Regions from separate parts of the Actinomadura sp. 3N407 genome, predicted to be linked through region 2. Evidence: riboswitches for the same ligand, from Rfam matches in the RefSeq annotation. Region 2 holds a riboswitch; the other holds the start of a gene.
The links. A riboswitch is a leader RNA that binds a small molecule or an ion and turns the genes downstream of it on or off. The one in region 2 is predicted to bind ZMP and ZTP.
Positions count from the first base shown of each region.

Region 1 (14,583 bases), on a different contig from region 2:
TGGGCCGCAGCCAGGCGGGCATGGTCTCCACGCGTGCGAAGCCGCTCGAAACATAGGGCAGGAAGAGGAGGATGAAGCCGTAGCCGTTGGCGGCCTCGGCCGATCCCGCCACCATCCCGAGCATGGCGAACACACATGTGATCACCAGGATCCACAGGGCGATGACCCCCACTGCGCCGAGGAACTCCAGGACGGTCGCGTCGGTGCGGAAGCCGACGGCGAAGCCCACAAGGAGGACCACGGCGGTGGCCAGCAGGTTGCGCACCATCGACGACGCCGTGTGTCCCAGCAGCACGGTCACGGAGGGGAACGGCATGGTGCGCAGCCGGTTCATGAATCCGGTCGTCATGTCGTTGCTGACCACGACGGAGGTGTAGGAGGCCCCGAAGCCCGCCGCGATCAGGGCGATGGCCGGCAGGACGAAGGCCAGGTACGCCTCGCGCGCCCCGGCCGCGTCGTCGCCCTGCCCGACGTTCATGGCGCCGCCGAGGACGTAGGTGAAGATCAGCATGAGCATGACGGGCAGGAGGATCGCCATCAGCACCGACTCGCCGTCGCGGAAGGAGTGCTTGAGGCTGCGGACGGTGAAGACGCGCAGGCCGACGAGGAAACCGGCGCCGCGGGCCGGAAGGTGCGGCGGCGCGGTGGTCACCGTCGTGGAGGTCATGATGTCTTCCCTCCGGTGAGCTGGAGGAAGACCTCGTCGAGGGTGGGCCGGCGGACCGTGATCTGGACATCGGGCCGTTCGGAGGCCAGGGCGGCGAGGTGCCGGGAGATCTCCAGGGCCGAGCCACGGGTGGCGAGCTTCTCGGTCACCTTGCCCTGGTCGTCGTGCAGTTGGATGGTCGAGCCGCCCACGCGTTCCTTGAGCTGCGACGCGGTGCCGGCGGCGACGATGCGCCCGCCGTTCAGGACCATGATCCGGTCGGCCAGCACGTCGGCCTCTTCGAGGTACTGGGTGGTGAGGAAGATCGAGGTGCCGTCCCCGGCCAGGGCGGTGATCTCGTTCCACAGCGTCTGGCGGCTGCGGGTGTCCAGGCCGGTGGTGGGCTCGTCGAGGAAGATCAGCCTCGGCCGCGCGATGAGGCCGGCCGCGATGTCGAGCTTGCGGCGCATGCCGCCGGAGTAGGCGCTCACCCGCTTGCCGGCCGCCGGGGTCAGCTCGAAGCGGTCGAGCAGGTCGGCGGCACGGCCGGCGGTGTCACGACGGGACAGACCGAACAGGCGCCCCATCATGTGCAGGTTCTCGATCCCGGTGAGCCGTTCGTCCACGGCGGCGTACTGCCCGGTCAGCGAGATCAGGCCCTGGATCTTCTTCCTGTCCCGGCGGACGTCCAGGCCGAGGACGCGGGCGGCGCCGGAGTCGAAGGGCGTCAACGTGGACAGGATGTTGACCAGCGTGGTCTTCCCGGCGCCGTTGGGCCCGAGGAGCGCATGGATGCCCGGCGGGAGGGTCAGGTCGAGGCCCTTCAGCACCTCGGTGTCCCCGAAGCCCTTGGTGAGCCCGTCGAGCTCGATGAGAGGATCTGCGTATCGCATACACTGATTATGTCATACACAGTTTATTTCATACGCAGTACGTCGAGGGGCGGCCGTCAGGAGCGGAGTGAGAACATCAGGAACGTGACCGACACGACCGAGACCGGCCTACCGCGACCCCTCGCGATCGCCTGGGGCATGCAGGAAGCCCCGCAGCGCGGGCCGGCCCGCGGGCTGAGTCACGCGCGGATCGTCGCCGCCGCCATCGAGATCGCCGACGCCGAAGGACTCGGCGCCGTGACCATGCAGGCGGTGGCGAAGTCGCTGGACTTCACCAGCATGTCGCTCTACCGGTACGTCTCCAGCAAGGAAGACCTCCTGCGCCTCATGCAAGACGCCGCGGTGTCCTCCACCGAGGAGATCGAACTGCCGGACGACTGGCGCGCGGCACTGAGAACCTGGGCGGGCAAGATCCGGGACGCCTACCGCGCCCATCCCTGGGTGCTCGAGATCCCGCGCGGGCAGATGGCCGTCCTGATGCCCGCCACGGTGCGCGCCGCCGACATCGGGCTCGCGGCGCTGTCGGGCCTCGGCCTCGCCGACGACGAGAAGATCGCCGCCATCCTGCTCATCTCCCAGCACGTCGCCGCCATGGTGGAACTGGAGATGTCCCTCGCCGACGAGGGCGGGGTCGCCATCACCCCGGACGGGGTGGACAAGCTGCGCGAGGCCATCACCGCCGACCGCTTCCCGCACCTCGCCCCCATCATGGCGGCCGGAGGCTACGTCACCGGCGACGAGCCGGCGACCGAACCGGGCGTGGACGCCGAATACGAGTTCGGCCTCGACATGCTCATCGCCGGCCTCGAATCCCTTGAACAACGACGTCACCCGAAATAGACGAAACCGCCCCCCGAGGGCGACACACTGTGGCTGGACGAGCCGACTCGTCTGGTGTGACGACACGAGCGAGCCCCGGACCCACACCGGTCCGGGGCTCGTTCTCGGGAGTACTAGATGAGGCCGAGTTTGCGGACGGCGTCGCGTTCCTCCGCCAGCTCGTTGACCGATGCATCGATGCGGGTGCGGGAGAAGTCGTTGATGTCCAGGCCCTGGACGATCTCCCACTTGCCGTCCTTCGCGGTGACCGGGAGGGACGAGATGAGGCCCTCGGGGACGCCGTAGGAACCGTCCGACACGACCGCCATGGACGTCCAGTCGCCGTCGGCGGTGCCGTTGACCCAGGTGTGCACGTGGTCGATGGCGGCGGACGCGGCCGACGCCGCCGACGACGCGCCGCGCGCCTCGATGATCGCGGCGCCGCGCTTGGCGACGGTCGGGATGAAGTCGTTCTCCAGCCAGGTCTGGTCGTTCACCGTCTCGGCGGCGTTCTTGCCGGCGATCTCGGCGTGGAAGATGTCGGGGTACTGGGTGGCGGAGTGGTTGCCCCAGATCGTCAGCTTGCGGATGTCGGCGACGGAGACGCCCGCCTTCTTGGAGAGCTGGGCGAGGGCGCGGTTGTGGTCGAGGCGCGTCATCGCGGTGAAGCGGTCGGCCGGGACGTCCGGCGCGTGCCGCTGGGCGATCAGCGCGTTGGTGTTGGCCGGGTTGCCGACCACCAGGACCTTGATGTCGCCGGCGGCGCCCGCGTTGATCGCCTCGCCCTGCGGCTTGAAGATGCCGCCGTTGGCCTCCAGCAGGTCGCCGCGCTCCATGCCCTTCGTCCGCGGCCGGGCCCCGACCAGCAGCGCCACGTTCGCGCCTTCGAACGCCCCGGTCGCGTCGTCGAAGATGTCGATGCCGGACAGCAGCGGGAACGCGCAGTCGTCCAGTTCCATCGCGGTGCCCTCGGCGGCCTTCACCGCCTGCGGAATCTCCAGCAGCCGCAGGCGTACGGGTACGTCCGGGCCCAGGAGGTGCCCGGACGCGATGCGGAACAGCAGCGCGTAGCCGATCTGGCCCGCGGCGCCGGTAATGGTAACGGTGACTGGGGTGCGAGTCATGCGTCCTTCTCCTGCTGTGACCTGACGGGCTCAGGCGGCCATCCTTCGAACCCGACCGCCCGAGAGTCCGCCGCCGCACGGATTCTCTCGCCGTCGAGATATTTCCGTGGCTCAGGCTATCGCGCGTCCCCCGCCCGTCTCCCGCCAGGTGCGCCACCCGGCATGGCGAACGTCCCCGAGCACGCGGAAGGCCGCCCCGGACGTGTCCGAGGCGGCCCTCATCCCCGCGTGCGGGGGGACCACGGAACTGAGACCCCGCCGACGACGCGGGAGGGATCAACCCCAGCGGGGAGCGTTCAAGCGAACACTAACCGTTGATCTTCTTCTGCAGGTTGGTGTCGAGGGCTTCGAGGAATTCCTGCGTGGTCAGGAAGGGCGTGCTGGCCCCGACGAGGAGGGCCAGGTCCTTGGTCATCTGGCCGGCTTCGACCGTCTCGATGCAGACCTTCTCCAGGGAGCGCGCGAAGTCGGTCACCTCGGGCTGGCCGTCGAGCTTGCCGCGGTGTTCGAGGCCGCGGGTCCAGGCGAAGATCGACGCGATCGGGTTGGTCGACGTCGGCTTGCCCTGCTGGTGCTGCCGGTAGTGCCGGGTCACCGTGCCGTGCGCGGCCTCGGCCTCGACGGTGCGGCCGTCGGGGGTCATGAGGACGGACGTCATGAGGCCGAGGGAGCCGAAGCCCTGCGCGAGGGTGTCGGACTGGACGTCGCCGTCGTAGTTCTTGGCGGCCCAGACGAACCCGCCCTCCCACTTCAGCGCGGCCGCGACCATGTCGTCGATGAGCCGGTGCTCGTAGCTGAGCCCCTTGGACTCGAAGTCGGCCTTGAACTCGGACTCGTAGATCTCTTGGAAGAGGTCCTTGAACCGGCCGTCGTAGGCCTTGAGGATCGTGTTCTTCGTCGACATGTACAGCGGCATCCCGCGCTCCAGCGCGTACCGCATCGTCGCCCGCGCGAAGTCGCGGATCGAGTCGTCGTAGTTGTACATGCCCATGGCGACGCCGCCGCCGGTGAACTTGGCGACCTCCATCTCGAGGGGCTCGCCGCCGTCCTCGGGGGTGTAGGTGAGCATCACCGTGCCCGGGCCGGGGACCACGAAGTCGGTGGCCTTGTACTGGTCGCCGTGCGCGTGGCGGCCGATGATGATCGGCTTGGTCCAGCCGGGGACGAGCCGGGGGATGTTGGAGCAGATGATCGGCTCACGGAACACCACGCCGCCCAGGATGTTGCGGATCGTCCCGTTCGGGGACCGCCACATCTTCTTCAGGCCGAACTCCTCGACGCGCGCCTCGTCGGGGGTGATGGTCGCGCACTTGACGCCGACGCCGTGCTCTCGGATCGCGTGGGCGGCGTCGATCGTGACCTGGTCGTCCGTGGCGTCACGGTGTTCCATTCCCAGGTCGTAGTACTTCAGGTCCACATCGAGGTAAGGCAGGATCAGCTGGTCCTTGATGAATTTCCAGATGATCCGCGTCATTTCGTCGCCGTCGAGTTCGACGACCGGGCCCGCTACTTTGATCTTGGGCATGCTGCTGCTGTCCCTTTCCTACACCTGGCCAGCGGTGAGCCCTCGCGTCCTCGGTGGGCGTGGCGGTGTCGGGCCGCCGGGACACCCCGGACGAAAGGGACTCGGTCCTTGTAAGGCTCAACTGGCAAGGCTAGCCGAGGCGCTCAGGAGGTCTAGACCTGGCCCGGGCCTTCCGGCGGTCCATGACCGGTCTCACCTGGGACGACGCGTCCGCCCGGCGGACCGGCCCGGCGTCCGGCGATGAGAAGCTTCACACCGCGCACCACCAGGGCGAGCAGGATCAGCACGCCGAAGGCGCCCGCGAGGACGAGCCCGGTCTTGTTCATCGGAGGGACGCTCAGCGACACGAACGCGACCATTTCGCCGAGGATCACGAGCGTCCAGCAGTCGATGGACCTGCTGCGGACGGCGAGCGGGCCGAGCTGGGACTCCGGCAGCAGGAGCCGCGCGAGCGCGCCGATGAGCAGCGCGGCCGCCATCAGGCCGGATCCCTTGCGGAAGTAGTTGAAGGCGCAGAGCGTGAGGCCGGCGCCGACACCGCTGAGCACGATCAGGTAGGGCAGCTGCGCGAGCCAGTGCGGCGCGGCCCCTCTTCCGCGCGGCGCCCTGCGCCGCCGCCGGTGCACCTGGGTGCTCATGGTCCGTCCTCCAGCCCCCGCCCGCCGCCATTCAAAGGACGAGCTCCGCTCGGCTCATTTCACGGTATAGGCATTCGGGTCCCGGCACGACTCGACCGGTGGACCTCTCGCCGGGGACGGTGTTCGTCCGCGGCCGCACATCGCGGTGATCATCCGCAGGTCCGGGGACGTCCGGCTTGTCGGACGAGACGGAAAAGTGGGTGGGACGAGAGGGGCCGGGGGGATGCCGGAGAGGCCCGAATCCCCTGCGCCATCGGTGCTACTCGCCAGTAGGAGGGTGTGACGGTGACGCGCCCGGGTAACCCGGCAGACAGGGGTCGCTAACTAGCTGGGAGGACTGCCGTGGAGGGGCCGTTCATGCGGATCGAGGACAGCGGGCTGGTGGTGCCGCTGCGCCCCGACGTTACGACGGTCGGGAGAGGGAGAGGAGTCGACATCCGCCTCGACGACCCGAGTGTGTCCCGATTGCACGCAGAGATCGTCCGACGCGGTCCGTACGTCTACGTGGTGGACATGGGCCTGTCCCGCAATGGGACCCGAGTCAACGGCAGGCCGATCGCCCGCCGTGTCCTGGAGGACGGTGACGTCGTCAGCTTCGGCACGGCGCGCTGCCGGATGGGGGGCATCCCCCGTGAGGAGGTCGACCCGGACGTCGAACTGCGGCGTGCCGTCGCACCCGAGCTCACCCGCCGCGAGGTCGACGTGCTGACCTCGCTCTGCCGTCCCGCACTGTCGGACGAGGCGTTCGTGGCCCCCGCCACGGCACGCGACATCGCCGGCGAACTGGTGGTGACGGAGGCGGCCGTCAAGCAGCATCTGCTGCGCCTCTACCAGAAGTTCCGGATTCCCGAGGGCGCCAACCGGCGCACGCGGCTCGCCAACGAGGTCATCGCCATGGGCCTCGTCCGGCCGCTGCCGCCGGTGCACGTCCCGCAGGGCCGCCCACCGATGGACGGGCGGGTCCCCGGGGTCCGGGGCACGGCCGAGACCCGCAGGGCGGGAGCGGGACACGGCCACGTCAACGGCCCGAACCGCGCGGCGCCGAGCGCGGCGGGACGGAGGGCGAGCTGAGGTGAACCTGCGGTCGCCCTCTCCGGCAGCGCGACATGAGGGCGATCGCTGAACCGGCCCGTACGGGGCCGCGCAAGTGACGGCGCGGCTCCGTTCGGCGCAGGAGCGGTATCCGCGCAGGCCGCCACCGGGGTGCTGGTGGCGGCCTCCGCATGTCGGGCGGCTCGCGGGTCGGGGCGGTTCGCGGGTCAGGCGAGCCGTTGCTCGGCGGCCTCCACGACATTCGCGAGCAGCATCGCGCGGGTCATCGGGCCGACACCGCCCGGGTTCGGCGCGACCCAGCCGGCGACGTCGCGGACGTCGGCGGCGACGTCCCCGGCGAGCTTGCCGTCCACACGGGACACGCCGACGTCCAGGACGGCGGCGCCGGGCTTGACCATGCCGCCGGTGATGAGGCCGGGAACCCCGGCGGCGGCCACGACGATGTCGGCCTTGCGGGTGTGCTCCGCCAGGTCGCGGGTCGCGGTGTGGCAGAGGGTGACGGTCGCGTTCTCGGTGCGGCGGGTCAGCAGGAGGCCGAGCGAACGCCCGACGGTGATGCCGCGGCCGACGACGGTGACCTCGGCGCCCTTGATCGGAACGTCGAAGCGGCGCAGCAGCTCGATGATGCCCTTCGGCGTGCACGGCAGCGGGCCGGGCTGCATGAGGACGAGCCGCCCGAGGTTCGTCGGGTGCAGGCCGTCGGCGTCCTTGGACGGGTCGATGCGTTCCAGCACGCGCTGCTCGTCCAGGCCCTTCGGCAGCGGAAGCTGGACGATGTAGCCGGTGCAGGCGGGGTCGGCGTTCAGTTCGGCGACGGCGCGCTCCACGTCGTCCTGGGCGGCGGTGGCGGGCAGGTCGCGGCGGATGCTCTCGATGCCGACCTCGGCGCAGTCACGGTGCTTCATGTTGACGTAGGAGTGGCTGCCGGGGTCGTCGCCGACGAGGACCGTGCCGAGACCGACGGTCACGCCGCGGTCGCGGAGCGCCTCGACGCGTCCCTTGAGGTTCGAGCGGATCTCGGCGGCCGTGGCCTTGCCGTCCAGAATCTGTGCCGTCATGCGTACCTCCGCGTGGTCTCGCCAGGGCCCGGGCCCGGCTCCAGAGCCCGGCCGCGATGGGGTCCCGTCCACCCAGGCGCGCGGTGTCCGGACTGTCGTTCGCTCCCCGGTGGTGATCCACCTTGACCGCGCCAGTCGCGTGAAAGACCCATGGTAACCGGCCCGCCCGCGGCCGAGTGGCACGCGGAAACCGGCGCCAGGTGGCTCTGCCGGGTGCCGTCCCCGCGCTTCCAGCGCGATCCGCACGAGTCATGGCACGCGTCACGAACGGTCCGAGCGGCGCGGCTCCCACTGAGCGCTCGGTCTCCGGGGGGTTCAGTCCTCGGAGGAGCCCTGCCGCCAGGCGATCAGGCGGTCGGTGCCGTGCCAGCCGAGCTGGGCGGCGAGGACCGCCGCGAGGAAGGCGGCGATCAGGCCGATCATCTGCCGCGACTCCATCAGCAGCGTGTCCGCCCGGTAGACCACGCTCAGCATGAGCGTCAACAGCACATCCATCGCGCCAGCCTTTCAACAATGGAACAGCCGCGCAGGGGTCAAGAAGCGGTCATGAGGCGCGGCCAGGCCGAGGCTACCCGCACGAAACCGTGAAGTCGCAGCCTCAAACCCGGTGCGGCGGTGTTCTCCGCCACACCGGGCCCACACCCGATCAGCGGCCGGTCAGTGGAAGAAGTGGCGGACACCGGTGAAATAAAGGCTGATCCCGGCCTTCTCCGCGGCGGCGATCACCTTGTCGTCGTTCACGGACCCGCCGGGTTCGACGACCGCCCGCACGCCCGCCTCGGCCAGCACCTCAAGGCCGTCCGGGAACGGGAAGAACGCGTCGGACGCGCCCACGGCGGACGCGGCGCGCTCCGCTCCGGCCCGAGCGACCGCGAGCTTGGCGGAGTCGACCCGGTTGACCTGGCCCATGCCGACGCCGACGGTGGCGCCGTCCGCGGCCAGCAGGATCGCGTTGGACTTCACCGAGCGGACGGCTCGCCACGCGAACGCCAGGTCGGCGAGCGTGCCCTCGTCCGCGGCGGCGCCGGCCTTCAGCTCCCAGGTGGACGGGTCGTCACCGCCGGCGTCCACGCGGTCGACCTCCTGCAGCAGGACTCCGCCGTCGATCCGCCGGTACTCGGCCGCGTTCGCGGGGCCCTGCGGGCAGCGCAGCAGCCGGATGTTCTTCTTGCGGGTCAGGACCTCCAGGGCGCCGTCCTCGAACGCGGGCGCGACCAGGACCTCGGTGAAGATCTCCGCGACCTGCTCGGCCATCGCGACGGTGACCGGCCGGTTCACCGCGATCACGCCGCCGAACGCCGACAGCGGGTCGCAGGCGTGCGCCCTGCGGTGCGCCTCGGCGACGTCCGCGCCGACCGCGATGCCGCACGGGTTGGCGTGCTTGATGATCGCGACGGCGGGTTCGGTGAAGTCGTGGGCGGCGCGGCGGGCGGCGTCCGCGTCCACGTAGTTGTTGTAGGACATCTCCTTGCCGTGGAGCTGCTCCGCCCCGGCCAGGCCGCCGCCGGAGGCGTCGGTGTGAGGCCGGGGGCGGGCCCCCGTCAGGGGGCTGGAAAGATACAGCGCGGCGCGCTGGTGGGGGTTCTCGCCGTAGCGGAGGACGTTCGCGCGCTCCCACGTCACGCCGATGAAGTCGGGCCACTGCGCTTCGGCGGCCGTCTCGTCCGGCGCGTAACTGCTCGCGAACCACGACGCCACCGCCACGTCGTAGGACGCGGTGTGCGCGAAGGCGCGCGCGGCTAGGCGGCGCCGCTCCTCCAGCGTGAAACCGCCGCCCTTCACGGCGTCCAGGACGGTCCCGTAGGCGGACGGGTCGACGATGACGGAGACGCTCGCGTGGTTCTTCGCGGCGGCGCGGACCATCGTCGGGCCGCCGATGTCGATCTGCTCGACGCACTCGTCCGGCTCGGCGCCCGAGTCGACCGTGTCGGCGAACGGGTACAGGTTCGCCACGACGAGGTCGAACGGCTCGACGGCCAGGTCGTCCAGCTGCTGGAGGTGGTCCGCCTTGCGGCGGTCGGCGAGCAGGCCCGCGTGCACCTTCGGGTGCAGGGTCTTGACCCGGCCGTCCAGGCATTCCGGGAACCCGGTGAGTTTCTCCACCCTCATCACCGGGACACCGGCGGAGGAGATCCGCCCCGCCGTCGACCCGGTCGAGACGATCTCCACGCCCGCCTCGTGCAGGCCCCGGGCCAGCTCCTCCAGCCCGGTCTTGTCGTACACGCTGATCAGTGCGCGCTTAATCGCCACCCGACTCACCGGCCGAGCTCCCCTCTTGATCGGACGAACCGCCGCCGAGCGAGCCGCCGCCGGACGGATCACTGTCAGACGGACCTCTGTCAGACGGATCACTACAGGTCCTGCACTTCATCGAGACCCGCCTGCCGCGCACGGTCCAGCCGTCGCGGGCCAGCCGTCCGACGACGTCGACCAGGAGCCGGCGCTCCACCCGCTTGATCCGCTCGTGCAGGGAGTCCTCGTCGTCATGCCAGCCCACGGGAACGGTCTCCTGGGCGATGACGGGTCCGGTGTCCACGCCTTCGTCGACGAAGTGAACCGTACAGCCCGTCACCTTCACCCCGTACGCCAGGGCGTCCCGTACGGCGTGCGCGCCGGGGAACGACGGCAGCAGCGCCGGGTGGGTGTTGACCGTCCGGCCACCGAACGCCGCCAGGAAACACGGCCCGAGGATCTTCATGAACCCGGCGGAGACCACCAGGTCCGGCTCGTACTTCGCGACCGCCTCGGTCAGCGCCGCGTCCCAGTCGCCCCGAGAAGGGAAATCGGGGACGCAAACGGTGAAAGTGGGCAGACCGGACCGTTCGGCGCGAGCGGTTCCGCCGGTATCGGGACGGTCCGCCCCCACGGCCACCACTTTCGCCCCGTAGGCTGGATCCGCGCACGCGTCGAGCAGCGCTTGTAGGTTGGTCCCCGCGCCGGAGACGAGGACGACGAGCCGGGCGGACACCATGACTCCCTGGTGGACGGCGGGGTTGTGCTCGGGCCACCACGAAGCCTATCGGGCCGGTTCGGCGCACCTTGAAAGCAGACCACGCGGAGAACGGACCACGCGGACATCCGCCCCAGGCCAGGAGGAACGAACGTGAGCGAGCAGCCGGGCCCTCCGGCCCAGCCCGAAGACCGCCCCGACGGGCGGCCGGCGGGGCGGCCGCCCGCGGGACCGCCCAAGTCGCGGCAGACCGGCTGGCGGGCCCTGTGGCTCGGCGGCATCGCGCTGCTGACCGCGGTCTTCTTCTACCCGCTGGGCCTCGTCCTGGGCGTCGCGGCGCTCGTCGTGGGCATCCGGGCCCGCCGGGCCGCGCGCCGCGGAGGAGACCCCGCCCCCGGCGCCGTCCCCGGCATCGTGCTCGGCTCGATCGGCCTGGTGTTCTCGGTGCTGTCGGTCTCTCTGACGATGTTCCTTTGGTCGGAGCTGAGCGGCTACCAGAACTGCCTCAGCACGTCCAACACCGGCACCGACAAGCAGGCCTGCCGGGACGAGTACTACCCCAAGATCGAGGACAAGCTCGGCCTGCCGCGGGGCAGCATGGACCAGTACGGCGACCTGCTCTAGCCGCCCTGCTCACCTTGCCCTAGTCGTCCCGCTCGAACTCTTCGCGCTCTTCGCGCAGGACGTAGATCGCGCCGCCGCGGTTCTCGGTACGCCCGGGGTCCTCGCGAGGGAGCGGGACGGACGGCTCCCCGGGCCGCGGCTCGTCCACCGGGCCAGGCGGGCCGGCCGGGTCGTCAAGGTCGGCCGGGTCGTCCATGAGGTGGCCTTCGACGACGACCGTGCCGTCGCTCGGCGGCGGGGCCGGCTTCCGCTCGGGCCGCTCTTCGGCCAGGTCCGGCAGCGGATCCGCCTTCCGGCGGGCGGGACGGCGCGGCGTGAGGACGGGATCGGCCTCCTCGAACTCCAGCGGATCGGGCGCGTACGGGGCCCTGGGCGCGGGCCGGGGCTCGCTCTGATAGTCGTCGGGGACGGGCGCGGACAAGGGCAAGGGCGCCGGAGCCCGCCGCGCACCCGCACGCCCCTTCGTGCTTTCCTTCGCGCGCTCCTTCTGCCGTTTCCTGGGACGTCTCCCGGGTTTGGACGCCGCGCGGACAGGGCGGCGCAGGATCATCGTGTTCGCCGCCCAGGCCGCGATCGCCGCGGAGATGCCGACCTCAAGCGCCGCCAGCAGCCCGACCTGCCAGGCCGAGGGACCCACGGTCGCCATCCGCCCCCCGCCGAGCGGCCCGCCCGACAGTGCGCTCAGCAGCGCCACCACGGCGCCGGTGAGCGCCCCGGACACGAAACCCCACATCGGTGCCCCCTCCGACACCGGTGCGGGCAGTGAGCGGATCGTGAGGACGCCGCCCACCGCGCCGGCGACGAACGGCGCGGCCAGCGCGAGCAACGAGATCGCGGGCGCCGGGCCGGGGTCGGGCAGCGCCGCGAGCGGCGGGAACGCCGGGACGGCGTCCAGGAACACCCCGGTCGGCGACACGCTCGTCCCGGCGCCGACGGAGAAGCCCGGCCCGACCGCGTACGCCATCCCCCAGATCACCGCGTTCGGCAGGAACGCCAGTTCCACCAGCAGCAGGAGCACACCGCCGACGACACCGGGGGCGAGAAGGTCGTACAGGTGGTCGGCGTCCGGCATGTTCACGGCGAGCGACGCGCCCACCAGCAGCGCCCCCGACGCCAGCAGCACGGCCAGCGACCCCGCCACGCCGATCACCAGCGACCGCGGTCGGTCGGGCAGCAGCCGCAGCAGCGCGCCGAGCCCGGACCGGACCCGCTCCCCCCGCGCCTGCGCCGCCACCTGCGCCGCGACGACGGCCCGCGCGGCGCCCAGCCCGCCCGCGATGACCGCGACGAGGAACCCCCCGAGGAGCGCCTGCCACGCCGACGGCCGGACCTGCGGGGACGCCGCCGCCAGCGCGAGCAGCCCGGCCAGCCCGGCGTACGGGGCGGCCAGCGCGACCGCGACGTGCACGACCGCCTTCCGTGGACGATGCGGCAGCCCGGCGGCCCGGATCATCCATCCACCGCCGCGATACAGCAGGGCCCCCGGCAGGACCAGCACACCGAGCGGCAGCAGCCCCACCCGTCCCTGCCCGTACGAGAAGCCCGCGTGATGGGAGACGAGCCAGAAGTTGACGGCCGTCCGGAACACCCCGGACAGGCCGTCGCCGAGCGCCGTCTTGGGCGCGGCGATCCACCCGATCAGCGTGACGGTGGTGAGCACGGCGAGCCCGATCCCGATGCACCACAGCGCCGCCACGAGCCCCGTCACGTACAGCGGCCTGGCCGCCGATGGCGCCGGTTGCCCGTCCTGTTTGCGCTGGTCTTGCTTGCGCTGGTCCTGTTTGCGCTGGGGCCCGTCCCGCTCCGGACGCCGCGGCGCCCGTCCCGCCGCGCCTCCCGACGCCTCGGGGACCGCACGCCGTCCAGGGCTCGCTTCGCTCACGCGCTACATGCTGGCACCACGCCCGCCCCCCAGAGGCCCCCTAGCCCGGCGTGTCGCCTTTGTCGTCCCCCTGGAGAGTCGCACGCGCCGCCGCCCCCGGAGCCACGCCGCGATTCAACGGATGTTCGTGGCCGCCGCACGCGAAAGACGCCCGGGCCGGGGCCGGCTCGGGCGTCTTTCGGCGGAACGGTGGGATCAGAGGTTCTTCATGATCTCCCGCATGAGGACGGCGGTCTCGCTGGGGGTCTTGCCGACGCGGACACCGACCTTCTCCAGGGCCTCCTTCTTCGCCTGCGCGGTACCGGCGGAACCGGACACGATCGCGCCCGCGTGACCCATGGTCTTGCCCTCGGGGGCGGTGAACCCGGCGACGTAGCCGACGACCGGCTTGGTCACGTTCTGCTCGATGTAGGCGGCGGCGCGCTCCTCCGCGTCACCGCCGATCTCGCCGATCATGACGATGGCGTCGGTGTCCGGGTCGTCCTGGAACGCCTTGAGGGCGTCGATGTGGGTCGTCCCGATGACGGGGTCGCCGCCGATGCCGACGCAGGTGGAGAAGCCGACGTCGCGCAGCTCGTACATCATCTGGTAGGTCAGCGTGCCCGACTTCGACACGAGGCCGATGCGGCCGGGCGTGGTGATGTCGGCCGGGATGATGCCCGCGTTCGACCGGCCGGGAGACGCGATGCCGGGGCAGTTCGGCCCGACGATCCGCGTCCTGCCGCCCTTCTTCTCGGCGTACGCCCAGAAGAAGGCGGTGTCGTGGACGGGGATGCCCTCGGTGATCACGACGCAGAGGGGGATCTCGGCGTCGATCGCCTCGACGACGGCGTCCTTGGTGAACTTCGGCGGGACGAACACGACCGACACGTCCGCGCCGGTCTGCTCCATCGCCTCCTTGACGGTGCCGAGGACCGGGAGGGTCGTGCCGTCGAAGTCGACGGTCTGCCCGGCCTTGCGGGCGTTCACGCCCCCGACCACACGGGCGCCGGACGCGAGCATCCGGCGGCCGTGCTTGGTGCCCTCGGAACCCGTGATCCCCTGGATGATGATCTTGCTGTTCTCAGTGAGCCAGATGGCCATCGCTCATGCACCTGCCGCGAGTTCCGCGGCACGCTTGGCCGCGTCGTCCATGGTGTCGACCTGCTGTACGCCGTTCAGCGCCGCGTCGCTCAGGATCTTGCGCCCGAGGTCGGCGTTGTTGCCGTCCAGCCGGACGACGAGGGGGCGGTTGACGGCCTCGCCGCGCTCGGCCAGCAGCTGGTAGGCCGACACGATGCCGTTTGCGACGGCGTCGCACGCCGTGATGCCGCCGAAGACGTTCACGAAGACGGACCTCACGTCGTCGTCCGACAGGACGATCTCCAGCCC
Region 1 covers NZ_JBQQBP010000005.1:462,748-477,330, reverse strand. Annotated here, with positions in the region: gene ACTWPP_RS15815 (ABC transporter permease) at 1-667, opposite strand, end outside; gene ACTWPP_RS15810 (ATP-binding cassette domain-containing protein) at 664-1,539, opposite strand; gene ACTWPP_RS15805 (TetR/AcrR family transcriptional regulator) at 1,624-2,379, shown strand; gene ACTWPP_RS15800 (malate dehydrogenase) at 2,493-3,482, opposite strand; gene ACTWPP_RS15795 (NADP-dependent isocitrate dehydrogenase) at 3,790-5,007, opposite strand; gene ACTWPP_RS15790 (DUF3017 domain-containing protein) at 5,160-5,645, opposite strand; gene ACTWPP_RS15785 (FHA domain-containing protein) at 5,988-6,716, shown strand; gene ACTWPP_RS15780 (bifunctional methylenetetrahydrofolate dehydrogenase/methenyltetrahydrofolate cyclohydrolase) at 6,905-7,756, opposite strand; ZMP/ZTP riboswitch at 7,820-7,905, opposite strand; gene ACTWPP_RS15775 (hypothetical protein) at 8,072-8,251, opposite strand; gene purH (bifunctional phosphoribosylaminoimidazolecarboxamide formyltransferase/IMP cyclohydrolase) at 8,414-10,015, opposite strand; gene purN (phosphoribosylglycinamide formyltransferase) at 9,996-10,727, opposite strand; gene ACTWPP_RS15760 (hypothetical protein) at 10,860-11,330, shown strand; gene ACTWPP_RS15755 (cell division protein PerM) at 11,350-13,212, opposite strand; gene sucD (succinate--CoA ligase subunit alpha) at 13,408-14,295, opposite strand; gene sucC (ADP-forming succinate--CoA ligase subunit beta) at 14,299-14,583, opposite strand, start outside.
Region 1: linked by a shared signal. The riboswitch ahead of ACTWPP_RS15780 (bifunctional methylenetetrahydrofolate dehydrogenase/methenyltetrahydrofolate cyclohydrolase) and the one ahead of glyA (serine hydroxymethyltransferase) in region 2 are both predicted to bind ZMP and ZTP.

Region 2 (14,583 bases):
CTGTCCATCGCCGCCGCGCTGGGCGCCGTCACCCTGGTCTTCCAGGACGGCCGGTTCGGCGCGCAGCCCGGCCCGATCGAGGCGTTCATCCCCGTGATGATCTTCGCGATCGTCTTCGGGCTCTCCATGGACTACGAGGTGTTCCTCGTCTCCCGCATCCACGAGGAGTGGGAGCGCACCGGGGATCCCGCGCACGCCGTCCGCGAGGGCCTGGCGGCCACCGGCAAGGTCATCACCGCCGCCGCCGCCATCATGATCGTCGTGTTCGCGGCGTTCATCCTGAGTCCCGGCCGGATGCTGCAGCAGTTCGGGCTGGGGCTCGCGGTCGCCGTCCTCCTGGACGCCGTGGTGATCCGCTGCCTGATCGTCCCCGCGGTCATGCAGCTGCTCGGCAGGTACGCCTGGTGGCTCCCCCGCCCCCTGGCGAAGCGCCTCCCGAGGGTCGCCCTGGAACGCCCGAGCTGAAGGCACCGGTCAGGCCAGGACGGTGCAGAGGGCGTCAAGGGCGGCCGGGTAGGCGCGGCCCTGCGGTGTGCTGTAGCCGATGATGAGGCCCTGCGGGCGTCCGGCGGGGTCCTGCCAGTGGTCGCGGAGGGGCATGAGGGCGAGGTCGAGGGCCGCCGCGCGGCGCATGATCTCGTCCTCTCCCGGGCCGCCGTCCGGGAGCAGGACGAGGGCGTGCAGGCCGGCCGCGACGCCCTGCACCCGGACATGCGGCGCGCGGGCGTGCAGCATCTCGACCAGGAGGTCCCGGCGGCGGCGGTAGCGCAACCTGGACGCGCGGACGTGCCGGTCGTAGGCGTGGCCGCCGATCAGGTCGGCGAGGACGAGCTGCCCCAGCGACTGGGTGTGGGCGTCGGTGACGCGCTTGGCCTCGACGACGGGCTCGACCAGGCGCTCGGGGAGCACCAGCCAGGCCAGGCGCAGCGCCGGGGCGAGGGTCTTGGACGTGGTGCCGGCGTAGACGACGTGGTCGGGGGCCGTCCCCTGCAGAGCGCCGACGGGCTGCCGGTCGAAGCGGAACTCGCCGTCGTAGTCGTCCTCGATGACCGTCCCGCCGGTGTCGCGCGCCCAGGCGGTGAAGGCCCGGCGGCGGTCGGGGTGGAGCGTCGCGCCGCACGGGTACTGGTGCGCGGGCGTCAGCACGGCCGCACCGGCTGGGCCGAGGGCATCGGCCCGCGCTCCCAGGTCGTCGACCGGCAGCGGGACGATGTCCGGCCCGGCGCGCCGGACGGTGACGCGGTGGAGCGGGTGGCCCGGCTCCTCCATCGCGGCGGCGGTGGTCCCGGCGCCGGCGAGGACGGCGGCGAGCAGCCCGAGGGACTGCGCGTAACCGGACGTGATCACGACCCGGGCGGGGTCGGCGTGGACGCCCCGGGCCCGGCCGAGGTAGCCCGCCAGTGCCTCGCGCAGTTCGGGACGGCCGCGCGGGTCACCGAGCGCGTGCACTTCGGGCGGCGCGGCCGTCAGGACGCGGCGGGTCGAGCGCAGCCACGCCGCGGAAGGGAACGCGCTGAGGTCGGGCCGTCCGGGCAGCAGATCATGCGCGGGGTTCCCGTGATCTCCAGGAAACGCCTGTCCGTGCGGGATGGGCGGAGCCGACGCAGACCGGGCCGTCGCGGAACCGGCCGACGTGCGGCCGTCCCCCCGCGCGGGTGGAGTGGCGTCCGGGCGGGCGACTTCCGCCACGCGCGTGGACGAGCCGGGCACGGCCGTCAGGTATCCCTCCGCCGCCAGCTGGTCGTACGCGGCGCTCACGGTGCCGCGTGAGAAGCCCAGTTCAGCGGCGAGCGCACGCGTGGAGGGCAGCACGGCGCCGGGGGCGAGCCGTCCCGTCGCGACGGCGGTGCGGAGAGCGCGTTCGAGGCCCGTCCGGCGGCCACCGGACGTGTCCAGATCCAGATGAAGATCGACCCCGGAACCGGACCGGTTTCTCGGCATGGAACTGGATCTTAATCCTGGGCCGGTCGAGCCTTACGTTCGCGGCATGATTGTTTTCGCCCAGTTCAGCGACACGCATCTCGACACAGGGGACGACCGGGCCGAGCGCGCGGCGCGGGTCATGGAGCATCTGAACGGCCTGCCGGTCGACGCCGTCCTGGTCACCGGGGACATCGCCGACCATGGCGAGCCCGCCGAGTACGAGCAGGCGCGCAAGGTGCTGGAATCCCCGCACCCGGTGCTGATGTGCCCCGGCAACCACGACGCCAGAGGGCCGTACCGGGAGGTTCTGCTAGACCGACCGCCAGGAGACGGGCCGGTCAACAGGGTCCACAAGGTAGCGGGCGCGCTGTTCGTGATGTGCGACTCCACGGTGCCCGGCGAGGATCACGGGTTCCTCGACGACGCGACCCTCGGCTGGCTCGACCGGACCCTCGCCGGGGAGCCGGGCACCCCGGCGTTCGTCTGTTTCCACCACCCGCCGGTGACGCTGAGCATCCCGTATGTGGACGGGATCCGGCAGTTCGGCGCGGGACGGCTGGCCGAGGTCATCGCGCGGCATCCGCAGGTCGTGGCCGTCCTGTGCGGGCACGCGCACACGGCGGCGGCCACGACGTTCGCGGGACGGCCCCTGCTCGTCGCGCCCGGGGTCGTCTCAACGCTCGTCCTGCTGCGGCCGGAGGGCGACATCGCCGACCATGACGCGCCCCCGGGGCTGGCGTTGCACGTCCTGGACGACGAGGCCCGCCTGACCACGCACTACCGCACCGTCTAGCGGCGGTCCGTCCAGGTTCGGGTGATCTCTTCGGCGGCGTCGCGGACGAGGGTCCGGTAGCGGCCGACGGCCTCGGGGGTGAAGCGGTGGCGGGGTGACGGCATGGACCCGTGCCCCGGCACGGCGACGCAGGGAGCGTGGCAGGCTGGTCGGTGCGGTCAGAAACGGGCTGCGGCGCGGTATCGAACAGGAGTGGAAGTGGAGCATCTCGGCATCCTCGCCCACAGCGCGGAAGGCGCCGCGTTGTACTTCCGGGCCTTCTGCCAGGAGGGTTTCCGTGAGCTGGGTCCCGACGACCATCCCGACGTGACGCTCGACCTCATCGCGCCGGCGCGGAGCATGCCCGCCTGGGACGCCGGAGACCACGACTCGATCCGGGTGACGCTGGCCGAGAGCGTCCGGTCTCGCCGCTGCCCACGCTCGACTCCACCCGCCTGCTCGCACGCGCCGCCTTCGACGTGGCGGTGGGCCGCCGCCCCCTCCCCGCATGGCGCGGCGGACACTTCGACCGGCGCTGAAACGAACCGTCCCTAGATTCGGGGACGTGGAGAACACAGATCTGCTCGTCACCGGGCACGCCGACGTCACGGCCGTCCTGAGCGACGCCCGCTTCGCCGTCCCGCCGGCCCCGGGCGGCGCCCGCCCGCACTCGCTGGCGTGGCTCCGGCAGACGGTGTGCCGGTTCAGCGAGGGCGCCGACCATGCACGGCGCCGCGCCATCGTGGTGGACGAACTGGATGCCATCAGCCCTGATCACCTGCGGCTTCGCGCCCGGGACCGCGTCCTGGCCGGGGACGGCCCGGAGCGGGTGCCGGTCATCGTGCTCGGCGAGGCCCTCGGCGTCACCGACCTCGGCACGCTCGGGGACGCCGTTCCCGTCGCCGCGTCCGGTTACCTCACCGGCGAGGGGCGGAGCGGCGCGGACGCGGCCGTCGCGACGCTCGTCCGGCTCCTCGGCCCGGGTCCGGACGAGCGAGTCGCGGGCCGCGTCGCCGTCCTCGTGCAGGCGTGCGAGGCGACCGCCGCGCTCGTGCGGGCGACGCTGCCGTACGCCCGGCGCCCGGAGTTCCGCGGCCGGCCCGTCGACCGCGTCGTCGCCGAGACGCTGCGGTTCGACCCGCCCGCCCCGGTCCTGCGCCGCGTCGCCGCCGAGGGCGCACGGCTGAACGGCCGCGCGATCCCCCGGGGCGCCGTCGTCACGCTGGACCTGCGGGCCGCCAACCGGGACCCGGACGTGTTCGACGAACCCGGCCGTTTTGATCCTGACCGGCGGGAACGTCCCCATCTGACGCTCGGCGCGGGCCGGCGGCCGTGTCCCGGCGGCGGCCACGCGCTCCATCTGGCCGCCGGTGTGGTCGAGGCGGTCCTGCACGGAACGGAGGACGGCCGGTGAACTTCCACGAACTGCACCACGGTGACCGTCCGCTGGTCCTGCCGAACGCGTGGGACTTCGCGAGCGGCGCGGCCCTCGTCAAGGCCGGGTTCCCCGCGATCGGGACGACCAGCCTCGGCGTCGCGGCGGCGGCCGGGAAGACCGACGCGGCGGGCGACACCCGGGAGGAGACCCTCGCGCTCGCCCGCGTCCTGTCCCGCCTGCCCGTGCCGGTCACGGTCGACATCGAGGGCGGGTTCTCCACGCGGGTCGCGGACGTCGCCGAACTCGTCACCGAACTGGCCTCGTGCGGGATCGCCGGGATCAACCTGGAGGACGGGCGGTCCGACGGTACCCTCGCGCCGCTCGACCACCAGACCACCGTCATCGCCGCGGTGAAGCGGGCCGCGCCGCAGGTGTTCCTGAACGCCCGCACCGACACGTTCTGGCTGGGCGACCCGGACCGCGACGAGACGCTGCGGCGGGCCCGCGCCTTCGCGGAGGCGGGCGCGGACGGGGTCTTCGTCCCGGGGATCGTGGACGACGCCGACATCCGGGCCGTCCTCGACGCGGCGGACGTCCCGCTGAACGTCCTGTTCATGCCGGGCAAGACCGAGTACTCGCGGATGGACCGCCTCGGCGTGCACCGCCTCAGCACCGGTTCGCAGCTGTTCCGGAAGGCGCTGCAGGCCACCGTCACCGCGGCCCTCGGCGTCGCGGGCGGAGACGGCGATCAACCCGCGCCCTCGTACGGGGACGTCCAGGAACTCGTCCGGCCCTAGTGCCCGGTGATCCTGTCGGCGACGCGGGCCAGGACGGACGTGCTCGGGGACGGTGAGGACGACTCGCGGGCGTCGGCGGCGCGGTAGAGGCCGTACATCGCGTGGACGCCGAGCCAGCGCAGCGGTTCGGGTTCCCAGCGGCGGACGCGGCGGTCCACCCACGGCAGCGCCGTGAGGTCGGTGTCGTGCCGCAGGACGAGGTCGCGGAGGGTGCGGCCGGCGAGGTTGGCGGTGGCGACGCCGTGGCCGGTGTAGCCGCCGGCGTGGCCGAGGCCGGTCGCGTGGTCGAGGACGACGGTCGAGCACCAGTCGCGGGGCACGCCGAGGACGCCCGACCACGCGTGGGCGACGCGGCCTTCGCCGGCGACGGCGGGGAACATCGCGGTCAGCGCCGTCCAGAGGGCGTCGATCGTGGACGGCCGCGTCCGGCCGCCTTCGTCGATGCGGGAGCCGTACCGGTAGGGGCGGCCGCGGCCGCCGAACGCGATGCGGTCGTCGGCGGTGCGCTGCGCGTACATGTAGTAGTGCGCCATGTCGCCGAGGAGTTCGCGGCGTTCCCAGCCGATCGTCTTCCACGTCGTGTCCGGCAGCGGCGTGGTGACGATCATGGAGCTGTTCATCGGGAGCCAGTCGCGGCGGTGGCCGGGGAGCCCGGCGGTGAAGCCCTCGGTGGCGCGCAGCACGTACTCGGCGGTGACGGTGCCGAACGGTGTGACGGCGGCGGCCTGGACGCCCGCGCGGCGCGGGTCGATCCGGACGACGGGCGTCCCCTCGTAGATCGGCACGCCGAGGCCCCGGACGGCGCCGGCGAGGCCGCGGACGAGTGCGGCGGGCTGCACGCGGGCGCAGTGCGGGCTCCACGCGGCGCCGGTCGCGCCCTCGACGCGCAGCCGGTCGTCGCGTTCGCCGGCGGGCAGCGGGACGAGGTCGGCGTCCGTCCAGCCCCAGTTGTGCGCCTCGTCGACCAGCGCGGCGAGGCGGGCGCGCTGGGCGGCGTTGCGGGCGACGTGCAGCACCCCGCCTTTGACGAGGCCGGCATCGACGCCCTCGTCGGCGGCGACGCGGGCGACCTCGTCCACCGCGCCGAACATGGCGCGCTGCAGCGCGATCGCGGCGGGACGGCCGTGCTCGGCGGCGTAGCGCTCCCGGGACCCGGCGATCTCCCCCAGCACCCAGCCGCCGTTGCGGCCGGACGCCCCGAACCCGGCGAATTCGCGTTCCAGCACGATGATCCGCAGGCCGGGGCGGGCGCGTTTGAGGTAGTAGGCCGTCCAGAGCCCGGTGTATCCGGCGCCGACGACGCACACGTCCGCGGTGCGCGGCCCCGGCAGCCGGGGGCCCGGCTCGGGACGCCCGGCCGCCCGGTGCCAGTGGGAGACCCCGCCATTGCCGAAGCCGGGGGCGAGGGGCGCGCGACGCAACGAGGAGCTCATGCGCTCATAGTGCTGGATTCGGCACCAAAATCAACAGCAGGCAACGGATTCTAGGGAACGGCATCGACAATTCGACGGGATCCGATCCAGCGGGAGCGGTCCGCCGCATAGTAGGCCGCGCCGTCGGGGCCGCCCGCCCCGTCCGGCCGGCGGCGCATCCCGAGCTGCAGCGCGATCTCCGCCGACGCCGGGTTGGCCATGTCGATCTCGGCGGTGACGCGGTGCACGCCGACCACCCCGAACGCGTAGTCGAGCACCGCGCGGGACGCCTCGGCGGCCAGGCCCTGGCCCCACCGGTCCGGCTCCAGGCTGTAGAGGATCTCCACGTCCACGCCGTGGCCGAGCGGCCCGTCGTGGTGGCTGAGCCCGGCCACGCCGATCAGCGGCCCGCCCGGCGCGGTCCCGTCGATTCCGGCGGTCCGGTGGGCCGGGCGCAGCGCCCACAGCCCGTAGCCCTCGGTGGCGAAGTCCCGTTCGCTGGCGTCGATGATCTCCGTCACCTGGACGGCGGAGATCATGCGGTCGGCGAACAGGTGGCGGCGGACGAGCGGGCCCGTCCAGTGCGTCAGCAGCGCGCCGTGGTCGCGCATGGTCACCGGATGCAGCACGAGCCGGACCGTGCGCAGGACCTCAGTCATCCCCGTCCTCCGCGGCGGGCCACCCGGGCGGGGTCTCGCCGTCCGGGACGCCCACCCGGAACACGCGCAGCTGAAGCGCCAGCGCCTTGTAGTAGCCGACGAGGGTGACCAGCTCGACGACGGCGGTGCGCCCCAGCGTGGCCGCCGCCTCGGTGAACACGGCGTCGCCGAGGTCGTTCTCGGCGACGAGCTGCCGCGTCGCCTCGTAGACGACGCGTTCGCGGACGTCGGCGAGCATGGGGGCGCGGCCCTCGCGCAGCGCGTCCATCTCGTCGTCGCCGAGGCCAGCGCGGCGCCCGATCCGCTCGTGCGCGTACCACTCGTAGTCGGACCGGAGGTGCGCGGCGACGACCAGCGTCGCGATCTCCCGCTCACGTTTGGTGAACGCGGTGCGGAAACGCAGCGCGACGCCCAGGTCCTGGAGCGGCAGGCCCACGGACGGGCTGTAGAGCATGGCGTTGAACGGGCCGTGCAGGCGGCCCGACTCGTCGGCCATGCCGAACGGCGGCGTGCGGCCGGTGGCGCGCGGGCCGCCGGTCAGGGCCTCGTAGACGGTTCGTTGCTCGTCGCTGAGCGAACCGGGCAGCAGCAGAGGGAGCCGGGTCGTGGAGGGACCGGGCGGAGGTCGGTCGTTGACAGGCTCACCGCTCACGGGGTCGATCACTCACCGCACGGTAGGCGGTCGGCCCGGGCCGCTCAAGTCCCGTCCGCTATGTGAAACCCCTGGCACACGCTGACGTAGCGGTCGCGTAACACACGTCGGCGAACCTGGTCGCCGACCGCATCGCAGACGGACGGGCCCCGGCCCGCGAAGGGAACGTTCCAATGCCGTTGCTGCGCATCCGCACCGCGATCGAGGACCGACCCGGCCGCCTGGCCCTGCTCACCGCCGCACTCGGCCGGCGCGGCGCCAACATCCTCGGCCTGTCCGTCCAGATGGACGCCGACGGCGTGGTGGACGAGTTCATCGTGGACGTCCCCCGCGGCGGCGCCGACGCGCGCGACCTCGCCGAAGCACTGGGCGCCGCGGGCGGGACCCGCACGGCCGTGCGGCCCGCCCGCCCGCACGAACTGGTGGACGAACCGACCCGCGCCCTCGTCCTGGCGTCCCGGCTGCGCACCGAGCCGCACGCCGTCCCCGCGGTCCTCGGCGAGCTGCTCCGCGCCGACGAGGCCGCCTGGGCGCCCCCCGGCCGAGACGGGACCGGCCCGGACGCAACAGACGCGTGCGTCCTCACCGTCCCGGTGGGGCGCGGCCGCTCCGTCCGTCTCCGCAGGTTCGGCCTGCCGTTCACCACGACCGAGGCGGCGCGCGCGGACGCGCTGGTCAGGGCCGCGCTGCCCGCCGGACCGCGGCGTCCCGCGTCCCACCGCGTCGTGCTCGGCGACGGCACGCGTGCCGTCGTCCGGCCGATCCGGCCGCGCGACGGCGACGCCGTCCGCGCCCTGCACGAACGCTGCTCGCCCGGCAGCCGCCGGATGCGGTACTTCAGCCCGAAGCCGTACCCGCCGCGGCGGGCGATCGAGCGGTTCTGCGACTCCGCGTACGGCCTCACGCTGGTCGCCGAGGGGCCGGACGGGTCGCTGCTCGCCCTCGCGCACCTCATCCACGTCCTCGACCCGGGCGTCGCCGAAGTCGCGTTCCTGGTCGAGGACGGCTGGCAGGGCCGCGGCCTCGGCCGTGCCCTCGCGGACCTCCTCATCGCGCTGGGCCGGGACCGCGGCGTCGTGGAACTGCGCGCGACGGCGCTGAGCGAGAACGCGCGGATGCGGCGCCTGCTGACCTCGCTCGGCGGCCGGACCCGGCGCACCGCCGACCCCGCCGTCGTGGAGATCCGGCTCCGGCTGGACGGCCGCCCGGCAGGCCCCGGCACGCTGGCAGGATGGCCGGGTGACCGGCATCTATGACGATCCCTGGGCGTACGAGCTGGCGTGCTCGTTCCGTGACGTGCCCGCCGAAGTGGACGTGCTGCTCGGCTGGTGCGCCGAGCACCGCCCGGCCGGGCGGCCCGGGACCGTGCTGGAGCTGGCCGCCGGGCCGGCCGAGCACGCCCGCGAGTTCGCCCGCCGCGGCCTGGCCGCGACCGCGCTCGACCTGAACCCGCAGATGTGCGCCTACGCCGCCCGCGAGGCCGCGCGCGCCGAGGTCGAAGTGGAGGTCGTCCAGGACGACATGACCCGGTTCGATCTGGGCCGCCGGTTCGACCTCATCGTGACGATGCTCGACTCCACGTCGCACCTGATGACCCTGGACGCGTTCGTCGCGCACCTGCGCCGGGCCGCCGCGCACCTGTCCCCCGGCGGCCTCTACATCGTCGAGATGTCCCATCCCCGCGACCGGCTGGGCGACGAGCCGACCGTCAGCACCGGCTGGACGGTCGAGCGCGGCGGTGTCCACGCCAGTGTGCGCTGGGGCGAGCCGGGCGACCGGCTCGACCCGGTGACGCAGATCGCCGACGACCACGTCACGGTGACGATCACCGGGGACGGCGACGTCGTCGCCCCGGGCAACGGCGATGCACGGGTGCTGCGCGACGTCGTCCCCTACCGCTTCTGGACGGCCACCGAACTCGACGCCGCGATCCGCCTGGCCAGCGGCCTGGAGGTGGTGGCGCAGTACGGCGACTTCGGAGCCGGAGCGGACACGGTGGCCCTCACCGACCCCGAAGCCTGGCGCATGATCACGATTCTGCGCGGCGCCTAGGGCGTGGACGTCCAGCCCGGCATCGGATAGGACGCGAGAAACTCCCGGATCTGGGCGGCGACCCTGTCGACGACCGTCTCGTCCCCCTTGGCGGCGGCCTGCACGACCTCGTCGATCCAGGCCGCGACCCGCGGCATCTGCGCCTCCCCCAGCCCGCGGGTGGTGATCGCGGCGGTGCCGAGCCGCAGGCCGGACGGATCGAACGGCTTGCGCGGGTCGAACGGGACCGCGTTGTAGTTCAACTCGATCCCGGCGCGGTCGAGGGCCTGCGCGGCGGGCTTGCCCGCGATGCCCTTGTTCGTCAGGTCGATGAGGATCAGGTGGTTGTCGGTGCCGCCGGAGATCAGGTCGTAGCCGCGTTCCAGGAGCGCCGCCGCGAGGGCCCCGGCGTTCGCGACGATCTGCCGCGCGTACCCGGAGAAGTCCCGCTGCGCGGCCTCCCGCAGCGCGACGGCGATCGCGGCGGTGGTGTGGTTGTGCGGGCCGCCCTGCAGGCCCGGGAACACGGCCTTGTCGATCGCCTTCGCGTGCTCGGCCGTCGACATGATCATGGCGCCGCGCGGTCCGCGCAGCGTCTTGTGCGTGGTCGTGGTGATCACGTCGGCGTGGCCGACCGGGGACGGGTGCGCGCCGCCCGCGATCAGGCCCGCGATGTGCGCGATGTCGGCGGCCAGCACCGCGCCGACCTCACGGGCGATCTCGGCGAACGCCGGGAAGTCGATCGTCCGCGGGATCGCGGTGCCGCCGCACCAGATGAGCTTCGGCCGCTCCTTGAGCGCCAGGTCGCGCACCTTGTCCATGTCGACCCGGCCGGTGTCGGCGCGCACGTCGTACCGGACGGGGTCGAACCATTTGCCGGTGGCCGACACCGACCAGCCGTGCGTGAGGTGGCCGCCCATCGGCAGCGACAGGCCCATCACGGGGTCGCCGGGCTCCAGGAACGCCATGTAGACGGCGAGGTTGGCGGGCGACCCCGAGTACGGCTGGACGTTGGCGTGCTCGACGCCGAACAGTTCCTTCGCGCGGCCGATGGCCAGCAGCTCGATCGGGTCGACGTTCTGCTGGCCCTCGTAGTACCGCTTGCCCGCGTAGCCCTCGGAGTACTTGTTGGTCAGGACGGAGCCGGTGGCCTCAAGGACGGCCGGCGACACGTAGTTCTCCGAGGCGATCAGCCGGATCTTCTCGTACTGGCGGCGGGCCTCGGCCTCCACCAGCCCGGCGACCTCGGGGTCCCGGCCCTGCAGATGGGAAATGGACGTTTCGTGCATCGCGAGCCTCCGCGCTGTTCGCGCCGGGACTTTCGGGCGCCCCGGCGAAGGGGACCCGTACACCCAGGCGCGCGGCGTGCGGACTACTTTCGCTCCCCGGTGGTCGTCTCCACCTTGACTGCGCCAGTCGCGTGGACGCCATCATAGCGAGCCGCCGCCCTCCCGCGCGGCGGCCGCGCCGGGAACGAGACGACGAACAGCCCGCCCAGCAGGAGCAGCGACCCGGCCGCGACCGGCGCCGACATGCGCTCGCCGAGGACGACGATGGCCAGGCCCGCCGCCACCAGCGGCTCGGCGAGGCTGAGCGTCCCGGCGGCCGCCGCCGTCACGCGGCCGAGCCCGGTGACGAAGCACATGTACGCGGCGGCGGTGGCGGCGATACCGAGCCAGGCCACGAGCGCCGCCGACCGGGGAGCCGCGAGGGCCGGCAACTCCGTCAGCGTCCACGGCAGCAGCGCCGATCCCCCGGCGAGCAGCGTCACCGACACGGCGGCGGCCATCCCCACGTCCCGCCCGGTGAGGACCTTGGCCGACACGGTGTAGACGCCGAAGCACGTCCCGGCGACGAGGCTCAGCGCGATCCCGGCGGGATCGGCCTCGACGGCGGAGCCGGGGACCATCAGCAGCGCGACGCCGCCGATCGCGCAGGCCGTCCCCGCCCACCAGCGCCGGCTCAGCCGGGAGCCCAGCACCAGCCGTTCGCAGAGCCCCGTCGACACCGGCGCCAGCCCGAACACGACCGCGGTCGCGACGGCCGCGCCCGTCCGGTCGACCGAACTGAAGAACGCCGCCTGGAACGTACCGGTGGCCGCCGACGCGGCCGCCAGCGGCGCCCAGGTCCGCCGCGAGAGGGCGAGGAACGCCCGCCGGTTCGTCACCAGCACCAGCGCGGCGAGGATCAGGCCACCCGAGAGGATCCGGGCCCCGCCGACCGCCACCGGGCTCGCGGACGACCCGGCCATCACCTGCGCCGGGCCGACCGTCCCCCAGAGCACTCCCGCGGCGAGGACCAGCAGCGTCCCAGATGATTTGTTTCGTCGGTCCATACCCGCAACGCTAAAAGAAAATGCGGATATAGAGCCGCTCAGCCGTCGTTCATACGGCCAGGCAGGCTGTACCCGTTAATCGTTCACCATGGATGCCCGAAACCTGAAATCAGGTGTAGGACGTTCGGCCCTCATGCCGCTCCGCCAACGGAAGTTCGGCCTGCTCCACGGGCTGGACGTAGTCGTAGACGACCGTGGTGCGCACGTCCACGAACTCCTTGCGCCGCGCCAGCCGGTCGAGCACGAAGTCACGCAGATAGGCGGTGCTCGGCACCGCGACGTGAACGAGCAGATCCTCATTGCCCGTCACCACGAACACTCCGATGGCCTCGGGCATCGCGGCCATGCTGTCGCGCGCCGACTCGATCGCCTCGCGCGACTGCGGCCGGATCCGGATCGAGATCAGCGCCTGCACGCCCCGGTCGAGCCGCTCGAAGTCGACGGCGGCGTGGAATCCCGTGATGACGCCACGGGAACGCAGCGCACGCGTCCGCTCCAGCGCCGTGGACGGCGCGATCCCCACCGCCTCCGCCAGCTCCCGATTGGTCTGCCGCCCGTCCCGCTGCAGCCGCCGCAGGATCGCCTGATCGACCGCGTCCATGGTCTCCCCTCTCGAAACGCCGCCCGGACGCCGAACTCTCACGCGCGAAACGCGCCCGGACGCCCCATCCCCCGAAGAATATTCGACCAGGACGCGGAGAGTTCGAACCGCCGCCACAACGCCGCGACGACCCGAACCACCGCGATGATCGCGCAGCGGACCGCAACGCGAGCCGCCTCCAAGGCCCGAAGGAAGAGAAAGTCCGAACAAGCAGGCGATTTCGCCGATGCCGTGGGGCCCGGGATGTCCCGACAATGGGCGGCTCACAGTTTCCGGTGGCGCGGGTCTCCGCCGGACGGGGAGTCGAGGTCGACCTTGAGCGGAGCACATCGCGGGAACGGCGGGCGCCCACGGCGGCGGGTGCGGCGGGCCGCCGCGGTCACGGGCGTGGCGCTCGCGGCCGTGCTCGGCACCTCGGTGTACGCGCTGTCGGAGGCCCAGGGGTGCTCCGGCCCCGTGCTCGGGCTCGACGTCGCGGTCGCCCCGGAGATCGCCGGCGCGGTGTCGGCGGTGGGCGCGGACTTCAACCGGCGGGAGCACCGGGCCGGGGGCGGCTGTGTGCGGGTCACCGTGCGGGCCTCCGGACCTGCGGGGGTGCAGGCGCTGCTGGCGGGACGGATTCCGCGTGACGCGGGCGTCCGGCGGCCGGACGTCTGGGTCCCGGACTCGTCGCTCTGGCTGCGGATGCTCGACCGGCCGCCCGTCGCCGTGGGCGGCGCCCTCGCGCGCTCGCCGCTGGTGGCGGCCCTTCCGCGGGCGGAGGCGGGCCGGGTGAGCGGGTCGTGGGAGGACCTGCTGGGCGCGGCCGTACCGGGATCGGAGGGGTCCCGCTCCTTCCGGCTGACGCCGGCGGACCCCGCCCGGACGGGCGCGGGGATGATGTCGCTGCTGATCGCCCACGAGCTGTACCGGAAGTCGGACGGGTCCTTCGCCACGTTCGCGCGCTCGGTGCGGGGGGCCGCCGCGCCCGATGTGCGGGGGCAGTTCGACGCGTTCGGGAAGGGCGCGGACGGGCGTGTCCCGATCCTGCTGACCCCCGAGCAGGCGGTGTGGGCGCACAACCATGGTGAGCCGCCGATCCCGGCGGAGGCCGTCTATCCCCGTGACGGCACCCTGCACCTCGACTTTCCGCTCACGCTGATCGACGACGGGCCCGCGGGACGGCTGTTCGCGCGGACGCTGCGCACCGACCGGGCCCGGGAGATCTTCCGCTCGCACGGATTCCGGGACCCCGACGGGGAGCCGCCGGCGGTGTTCGCCGAGGCCGACGGGGTGGAGGCGTGGCAGCCGCCGAACCTGCCCGGCCCGGACACCGCGGAGGTCCGGCGGGTCGCGCAGGCGTGGGCGCGGCTGGCGCTGAGCTCACGGATGCTGTCGGTGATCGACGTGTCCGGGTCGATGGCCCTGCCGGTCCCGGGCGCCCGCCTCACCCGCCTTCAGGCGATCGCCCAGGCGTCGCAGCGGGGACTGGCGCTGCAACCCGACGACACCGAACTCGGCCAGTGGGTCTTCTCCACGCGGATGGACGGCGACCGGGACTGGCGGGAGACCGTGCCGATGGGGCCGCTCGGCCGGCGGATCGGCTCGGCGACCCGCCGCCAGCGGATCCTGAGCACCCTCTCCTCGCTGCGCCCGAAGCCGGACGGCGACACCGGCCTGTACGACACGCTGCTGGCCGCGGTCCGGTACATGCGCGAGACCCACAAACCCGAAATGATCAACACGGTGCTGGTGTTCACCGACGGCCGCAACGAGGACCCGGACGGGCCGGCGCTCGCCGCGACGCTGACCGCCCTGCGCAAGGGACGCGACCCGGCCCGGCCCGTCCAGATCATCGTGATCGGGTTCGGCCCGGACGTCGACACCGGTGAACTCGGCAAGATCGCCGAGGCGACCGGCGGCAGCGTCTACACCGCGCAACGCCCGCAGGACATCCTGCGGATCTTCGGCCAGGCCACGGCCCGCCGCCTCTGCGCCCCCGACTGCTGACGCCCGCTGACACGACGGTCCCGGCGGCGTCACT
Region 2 covers NZ_JBQQBP010000018.1:57,912-72,494, reverse strand. Annotated here, with positions in the region: gene ACTWPP_RS34980 (MMPL family transporter) at 1-465, shown strand, start outside; gene pdxR (MocR-like pyridoxine biosynthesis transcription factor PdxR) at 475-1,941, opposite strand; gene ACTWPP_RS34970 (phosphodiesterase) at 1,988-2,716, shown strand; gene ACTWPP_RS34965 (hypothetical protein) at 2,909-3,250, shown strand; gene ACTWPP_RS34960 (cytochrome P450) at 3,261-4,109, shown strand; gene ACTWPP_RS34955 (isocitrate lyase/PEP mutase family protein) at 4,106-4,870, shown strand; gene ACTWPP_RS34950 (NAD(P)/FAD-dependent oxidoreductase) at 4,867-6,303, opposite strand; gene ACTWPP_RS34945 (GNAT family N-acetyltransferase) at 6,354-6,941, opposite strand; gene ACTWPP_RS34940 (carboxymuconolactone decarboxylase family protein) at 6,934-7,605, opposite strand; gene ACTWPP_RS34935 (GNAT family N-acetyltransferase) at 7,767-8,849, shown strand; gene ACTWPP_RS34930 (class I SAM-dependent methyltransferase) at 8,833-9,645, shown strand; gene glyA (serine hydroxymethyltransferase) at 9,642-10,913, opposite strand; ZMP/ZTP riboswitch at 10,968-11,054, opposite strand; partial or broken gene ACTWPP_RS34920 (DMT family transporter) at 11,159-11,959, opposite strand; gene ACTWPP_RS34915 (Lrp/AsnC family transcriptional regulator) at 12,069-12,560, opposite strand; gene ACTWPP_RS34910 (substrate-binding and VWA domain-containing protein) at 12,876-14,549, shown strand.